2 regions of the Shewanella sp. SM23 genome follow, and region 2 is predicted to be linked to the other one. Evidence: riboswitches for the same ligand, from Rfam matches in the RefSeq annotation. Region 2 holds a riboswitch; the other holds the start of a gene.
The links. Region 2 has a riboswitch for thiamine pyrophosphate ahead of L5L98_RS02135 (TonB-dependent receptor). Riboswitches for the same ligand answer to the same signal wherever they lie in the genome.
Positions count from the first base shown of each region.

Region 1: another riboswitch for thiamine pyrophosphate. It lies ahead of thiC (phosphomethylpyrimidine synthase ThiC); the one in region 2 lies ahead of L5L98_RS02135 (TonB-dependent receptor).

Region 1 is NZ_JAKKRM010000002.1:272,480-276,684, reverse strand. It holds gene thiE (thiamine phosphate synthase) at 1-433, opposite strand, end outside; gene thiC (phosphomethylpyrimidine synthase ThiC) at 436-2,541, opposite strand; TPP riboswitch at 2,743-2,841, opposite strand; gene L5L98_RS04320 (hypothetical protein) at 3,009-4,205, opposite strand, start outside.
Region 2 is NZ_JAKKRM010000001.1:485,580-489,784, reverse strand. It holds gene L5L98_RS02140 (hypothetical protein) at 1-2, opposite strand, end outside; gene L5L98_RS02135 (TonB-dependent receptor) at 99-2,318, opposite strand; TPP riboswitch at 2,373-2,511, opposite strand; gene L5L98_RS02130 (Crp/Fnr family transcriptional regulator) at 2,709-3,389, shown strand; gene tsgA (MFS transporter TsgA) at 3,457-4,205, opposite strand, start outside.

The DNA of each region.
Region 1 (4,205 bases), on a different contig from region 2:
CAGAACTTTTTATATCCTGACAGTTATCTGCTGCTAATGCATCGCCACAACTGGCGACCATCACAGGATCGACAATCACAGGCACAGATGGATAGTGGATTTTAAAACTCGCGATCCAATCTGCCAGCAATGCCACTTGAGTTTGATCTGCCAGTAAGCCGATTTTAATTGCTTTGGGTGGCAAGTCTGAAAGCAAAGTCGTCAGCTGAGCCATTAACATCGCCGCTGATACGGGCTCGACTAAAGTGACTGCTACTGAGCTTTGCGCCGTCACAGTGGTGATCACGCAGCAACCGTGACAGCCCAAATCTTGAATTGTCGCCAAGTCCGCCTGAATACCGGCACCGCCGCCGCTGTCTGAACCGGCTATGGTCCAAACAAATGCGGGGCGAGCGGTATTCATGGGCGAATTACCCCCATGAATACCCGACATAATTAGGCTTCCTCTGCTTCGGCGACAAGCTTGTCTTTCACGTGATAGATCTCGGCGCCCAAAGCAGCAAATTGTGCCGATTTTAGCGCCATTGCCGCTTCCAACTCCTGCGGCGTCTTGACTGTGACTTGCATGGCTTGGTCAGCAGCTTCAACTTGATCCGCCTTCGCTTGTGCCGCCTCTAAGCCAGCGGCATAGGCGCGCACATCTTGGGTGATTTTCATCGAACAAAATTTAGGGCCGCACATAGAGCAAAAATGCGCGACTTTAGCGGATTCCTGCGGTAAAGATTCATCGTGGTAAGCGCGCGCGGTTTCAGGATCGAGTCCTAAGTTATATTGATCTTCCCAGCGGAATTCGAACCGCGCCTTTGCCAGCGCATTGTCACGAATTTGCGCACTCGGATGACCTTTGGCCACATCGGCGGCGTGGGCAGCAATCTTATAAGCAATCAAACCTTGCTTAACATCTTGTTTATTCGGTAATCCTAAGTGTTCTTTTGGCGTGACATAACACAACATAGCGCAGCCGTACCAAGCGATCATGGCCGCGCCTATGCCGGAGGTGAAATGATCATACCCAGGGGCGATATCGGTGATTTGCGGGCCAAGGGTGTAAAACGGCGCTTCATCGCAGTGAGCTAACTGCTTGTCCATGTTCTCTTTAATGAGCTGCATCGGGATATGTCCCGGCCCTTCGATAATGGTTTGTACGTCGTATTCCCATGCGATTTTGACTAGCTCACCTAAGGTTTCAAGCTCTGCAAACTGGGCTGCATCATTGGCGTCGGCAATTGAGCCTGGACGCATACCATCACCTAAAGACAGGGATACATCGTAGGCGACGCAAAGCTCACAGATCTCACGAAAATGGCTGTAGAGGAAGTTTTCCTTATGGTGGCTCAGGCACCATTTGGCCATGATTGAACCGCCTCGGGAAACGATCCCAGTAACACGTTTAGCCGTCATCGGCACATAACGCAGCAGTACACCAGCATGAATAGTAAAATAATCAACACCTTGCTCCGCTTGTTCAATCAAGGTATCGCGGAACACTTCCCAGGTTAAATCTTCTGCCACGCCGTTCACTTTCTCCAGCGCTTGATAAATAGGCACAGTGCCGATGGGCACTGGCGAATTACGGATGATCCACTCGCGGGTTTCGTGAATATAACGACCCGTGGATAAATCCATGACAGTATCCGCGCCCCAACGGGTAGACCAGACGAGCTTTTCTACTTCTTCCTCGATGGAAGACGTCACCGCAGAATTACCGATATTGGCGTTCACTTTCACCAGAAAATTACGCCCGATAATCATAGGTTCGGCTTCGGGATGGTTAATATTCAGCGGAATAATCGCGCGGCCACGGGCAACTTCGGCGCGGACAAATTCGGCGGTAATCGGTTCACCAACTAAGGCACCAAAGGCTTCGCCCTTGGCTTTACGATTGAGGATTTCATCCTGTACTTCGGCGAGTGCCATATTCTCGCGGATCGCCACATATTCCATTTCGGGCGTGATAATCCCTTGACGGGCATAGTGTAATTGACTAATTCGTTTACCCTGCAGCGCTCTGCGTGGGCGGACAATGGCACTCGAGCCTGCCTCAAAACGCAGATGATCTAAACCGTCGTCGGCGAGTCTTTGTTGGGTAAAGTCTGAGGTCGCGCAGGATAATTGCTCTGTGTCGTTGCGGGCTAGGATCCAGTTTTGTCTTAATTTACCAAGGCCTAGACGCACATTGATGTCGGCCTCAGGATCGGAATAAGGTCCGGCGCAATCGTACACGCGGATTGGCGGATTTTTTTCCATGATGGGCGCATCATCTGTGCCGCCGACCAGGGTGTCAGTCTGCAGAATTTGCCGCATGCCAACGCGAATATCGGCACTGGAACCCTTGAGATAAATCTTTTGTGAATTAGGATGTTGCAGTGGCGCTAACGTATCGATAAAGGCTTGGGCCTGCGCACGGGTTTCGCGGCGACTCGGCGCCTTAGGCACGATTGATTGACTAGACTCAGTCGATTTATTAGGGATTGTCGATTCTGGCGCTGTGATTTCTATAGCATTGGCAGCTACAGCTGGGTTTGGGTTTGAACTGGACATAAGCAATCTCACGTTAAAAAATGGAGTTGCTTGTCTGGAGAATTGAGTTGTTGATAGCTGGGCATGGCAATCAATTTTTGTGGCCAACACTGGCTTCAAAAATTGAGTTACCCTGCTCAATAACAATTAAATCTAAACATTAAAGCTTAAAACACTGCTGAGTTAACAGGTGTTCAAGCCGTCTATTTTGGCGATTTAATGTGTGTTATTACGCTTGTTTCCTTCGCAGGTTTTAACCTGATCAGGTTCAACGGATCCCGAATAAACGGTCTCAGCCAAGAGGCACTCCGACAAGATGAGTGCGCAGTATAGACAGAAGCGGCAGCAACAAACAAGGAAAAAAGCAATTAAAAATCTTAACCACCAATCCAAAATAAAGGTTCATAATTAATTGTTTTTAATTGATTAAATAAAGTGAAACTAAAAAATCCATAATTGGCATGAAAATAAATCATAAAAAAAAGTCACTATTTATGGGGTTTGAGCATCATTTTGTTTAATCGAGATTGAATGGCATCATCAATAGCTTGATTGATTTTTTTGCCACTGCAGTTAATGGGAAAACCTAAATTTTCGGCGTTAGGATTAACTTGAGTGCCGACTTGTACCACGCGATAACAAGTATCCCCTTTACGCACAATACGATTTGGATCTAAGGGTAAATCTAGACTCGTTGTGCCACCGAAATCATCGGCGTTAGGGACAAATAGCACCTCCATCTCTGGGCTCATTTCACTCATATTCGATTTCAGGGTGAATTTATCGGCCTGTTCAATGACGAGATCATCGAGCGCTTGCTCGCGCTGACGTTCAAAATATTGCTGCGTGAATAAACTCATGCTTGAGCTTGTCGCTATTGTGCTCTCACCTTCTGCTGCGGGTAAACTCTTAGCGCCAAGCTGCGGCTTTATTTCTGTGGTATCAAGCGTATTAGTTGGTTTTTTTGCCGTCACTTCAGCGGGCTGTACTTCACTTGGGGCACTTGATTGAGTTCTCTTTGATTGAGATTGGTTCGATTGATTGATGTCCGGTTTAACCGTATCTGGCTTCACTTTTCCCTGCTCTACTTTTTCCGCTTCCACTTTTTCAGAGACGGCCTTTTCAGGTGCTATTGTTTCAGGCATGACCTTTTCAAGTATTGGCAGAGGCTTAACTTGAGTTGGAGGTGTGGGAACTGGTATAGGCTCAACTAAACTTGTCGCTTCAGTCTTATCCTCGGCCTTTATCTCAGTTTCGGACTCCGAGGTTTCGGCTTTCTCTACCGCGGGAGCATAAATAAAGTAAGCCTTGATCGCTGCCACTTTAGGGCCACGGCTTTCTATTTCCTTCAATCCAAAGGGATTTAACTGTGGGCGCCACAAAATGCAGATAAGTAAAAATAAACACACATGCACTAAGAGCACAAAAAATAACAAACTGAATCCTTTGAAATACGGCTGACGAGCACGCAAAACTGATCCCGTACCCAATCCCTGAGCACTAGTTTGTATCGTCCCAGACAGTTCAGGTTTAGATTCAGACTTAGGAACCAATTTATCTTGATGTTCAGCATGGATTTCTTGCAGTACGACATCTTGGGCTTGCTCTTGATATATAGTTTGAGTGTCATGCTCAGTGACTAAACGGCCTACACCGCTATTGAACGCTAATGGCTCCGCATTAGT
Region 2 (4,205 bases):
ATTTTAATTCCTTGATATTCTGAAGTAAGGCTGTAGCCCAAACACTGGGCTACAGTTCAGTTACACTTAAATGATTGTGCTCACTTTAAAATGAGCTATTACATAAACTTAACGTTAAAGGTTACGCCAACCTGACGCGGATCGCCGTAACGAATATATTGCTTTTCCGCCCAACCGTTATCTGGCTCATTGCCAAAATAGAAGCCACGCACACCGTATTCTTCATTAAACAGATTGCGTCCCCATAAATATGCCGACCATGCGCTCGCCTCATAACCTACGCGGGCATTGACGATAGTGTAGGGTTCAGAGCGGGATTCATTGCTGTCTGAATAATAGAATTCACTCTTACCGCTAAGATTCAGGTTAGCAAACCAACCCGAATTAGCACGATAAGTCCCGCCAAGGCTGTATGTAACATGTGGAGAATGGGCTAGATCGCGGCCAGTTAAATCCACCTCAGTGCCATATTTGTCCTGATACTGGTAGTCACCGTAGGCCGTTTCTAACCAACCTAAGCTTGAGTAAACTTGCAGATTATCCGTGGCATACCAGGTTGCATCTAACTCAGCGCCATAGTTATTCGAACTGCCTGCATTTTCAGTGAACAAGATAAAACGCTGTGGTTTATCGGGATCTTGCTGTGATGCAGCCACCTGTTGATCTTGTCTGTCCATATAGAACAGCGCCAAATTAGTATCGATAAGTCCCGCTAACCAATGGGATTTAAGGCCGATTTCATAGTTATAGAGCGTCTCAGTACTAAACTCTTTTTTATCGTTCAATTCGACGGGCAAAGTCATGTTGAAACCGCCCGCCTTGTAACCGCGTGCGACTCGGATATAAGCATTGTGTGAGTCGTTCAGCACTTTACTCACAGCAATATGACCGCCCCACATGGTTTCGCTCGGGTCGAAATTATCGTTATTCGTATCAGAGTAATGACTGTTGCGACGCTCTAAACGTAGACCCACAGATAAAGCATAATTTGAGCCCAAATCCGTATCAAGCTGGCCAAACAGTGCATAGTTTGTCGCCTCATACTCTGAGTCTAAGACTTCATCCGGCCAAGCATTGTATTCAGAATACAATTGGTTATCTTCTTTCAGATTCATGGCATACACACCAAGCAACCAATCAGTACTCTCTGCAAAAATACGGCCCTGCTCGGTAGAACTTAGGCGAAACTCTTGCGACGCGGTTTTACGCTGACCCGTTTTATCCCAAAAATAATCGTATTGACACGGCGCCAGATTGCCATTGTCATCATTGCATTGCTTAGAGGCCCAATATTCTGAGTTAGCCCAATCGCCATCGTAACTGTAATGGTGATCGGTATTCGCAAAAGAGGTTAACGAAGTTAATTCGAAGTTTTCTGCGCCAGAATAGGTCGCTTTAAAACCCGCGCCTGTGGTGCGTTGGCTATCGACACCCGGTTGATCCGATGTTGTCTGAGTTGGTGAATTAGTTAAACTCCACACATCATAGCCATTATCAAAATCGGCATGCAGCACAGTTAAATCAAACTGCAAATCATCTGTCGCATACCAGCGCAGCTTAGCGCGGCCGCTGAATTCATCGCGACCATTGGTATCATCACGGCCTAAATACAGGTTATCGTGGTAACCATTTTGCTGATGTTGCTGCATTGACACACGATAAAGCAGCTTGCCAGAATCCGTTAATGGGCCAGAACTGAAACCGCTAAACGTGCGTAAATCATCATCGCCTAACGACACTTCGCCGCCATGTTCAAACACATCGGTGGGATCGTTACTTTTCAGATAAATCAATCCCGCTAAGGCATTCGCGCCGTAACGCGTCCCCTGCGGTCCACGAAGCACTTCGACCTGCTGTAAATCGTACATACTCGACACCATACCAATACCGGATAAATCGATATCATCTATGATGTAGCCCACGGAAGAATTAGGTGCACCTTGGTATTGTTCCTGCTCCCCTACACCGCGAATTTGAAAATATTTCGGCCGCGAGCTTCCACCTGACCAGTTAAAATTGGCGATAGAATTAAGCAGATCTTCAAAGTGTTGCGCACTTTCATCTTGAATTTTTTGACTGTCGATAACGGTAATGCTTGAAGGCATTTTTTCTAAACTTGAACTGCGAAAATCCGCCGTCACCACCATGACTTCCATCTCAGGGCTGGGATCAGGTTTATCGATAGCGTCGGTTTGTGCAAAAACAGGGGTGCTCAGCGCTGCGGCGATGGCTAATGCCAGCGGCGCTCGGGCTAAAAATAAGCTTGGCGATACGGTTGAAAATGGGGATTGATGGTTTGACGTTTTACGGTTTGACATAGGACCTCAAATATAATGTTTGAGATCCGGCAACGAATAAGCGATTCAGAAGTGTGCTGTTAATTGGCCCATTCCTACGCCGGTATTAGCCGGATCAGGTTCTAAGGGTTCGTCAGATGACATCTCAGTTTGCAGCCGTTAACGTTAAAATCAGAGTAACATTAATGCACAACAAACACCCCTTGGCGGCGCCTAGTATACATGACGGAAATAAAAAGTGGGCACTCTTATCTCTGCGATTCAATTAAATGTCGCGAAAACCACTGCCCTTCAGTTCGTATGATGAAAATGTCTTTAGTAGCCGCCTAAATCCTTTCGTCCATTTGACCGCCTATCATGATAATGCTATAGAAGGTCGCAATTTCGAACACAGTAAGAGGATCATAGTCGATGCAGCTAAAACCTTTATCGAAAGGACGTTATAGCCAGCGATGGGAGCAAGACTATCCACTTATTGAAGCGGTTGTACTTAGCTGCATCAGCGAAATAAAAATGCTCAAAAAAGGCGCTCACCTCATGACGCAGGGGGAAGCGATGGCATCACTTGTATTGGTGAAGCAAGGTCGCGTATCACTCGGCCATACCGCGAGAAATGGTCGGTGTTTTCAATTAGGTACTATTGATTGTGATTCACAGCTGTTTGGCGAAATGGAGTTCTTCACCCAGTACCACTGTCAACTAGACATTATTGCCAGTGAACCCTTAGAAATCATGTTGATTAGCGCTGAAAAACTGCAACATTGCCTCGGTCAACACCCTCAACTCGCGCTATTTTTCGCTAGTGCAATTGCGATTGACTACCAAGACACAGTGGATATTTTTACTCGGCGACTGCTCTATCCCATCAGTTATAACGTGGCATTTGATATTTACCATGAATACTTAAATGACTTGCCCGTAGATGGCTTTAGTAAACGCTATTTAGAGGCTGAACGATTTGGTACTACCGACCGAGTCTACCGTCGGGCACTACAAAATCTTGAGGAACGAGGCTTAATTGAGCGGAAAAAAGATGGCATTCGGATTTGTGATCTCAACGCACTCAAGAAATTTGTTGAAGCAGGTATATAACCGCTTTCAACATAACCCACACTCGACTTAATTTAACAACCGAGTGTGGGATGGATGCACAGGTAAATTAACTTACCGATGGCGAGTGTTGTTCCATAGCCGATTTCATCCGACTTGAAACGATCAATAGCATAAATATCGCTGCGTAAAGCAGAGGTATCACATACATCACTGTTTGTAATCCGATAATACGTTCAAAGAAAGAACTGATGGCTGGGCTAAACATCGCCCCTGCACTTCCGCTAATAAGAATATATGACACATTTTTGCTGCTAGCTTTTTTTACAAAAGACACGCCATAAGCAATAAATGCATTATAAAGCGCGGCACACACAAAACCATAGCCATAGGTTAAATAAGCTATCCAATTAAGATTATTGGTACTGACAATGGCAGCGGTGATCACCATAGCTAAAGCAATAATACCGACTAAGAAATGGTGAATTTTTACACGAGTCACAATCACAGTCGAAATTAACGCACCAATTAGCGCAGCGGACCAATACTGGGTAATAATATTACCTGCATCTTCAAACGGAATATCAAATTTTTGTTTTACAAATAAAGGTGCCCAAGTTAAAAAAGTATATAAAGCCAGCATTCCTAAAAATAAACCAATACCTCCACTAATAATGCCGAGATTCCATTCAGACTGTTGTTTCTCTTGTGTTGTAGAAGATTGCTCACAAATAGAGAAATGAGTGAACAAGGTAATAATGACTGTACCGAACGCCACTAAACCTACGGCTAAATAGCTATAACTCCATGATAATGAACTTGTTAATGCATAAGTCGTTATTAATGGAAAAATAACGC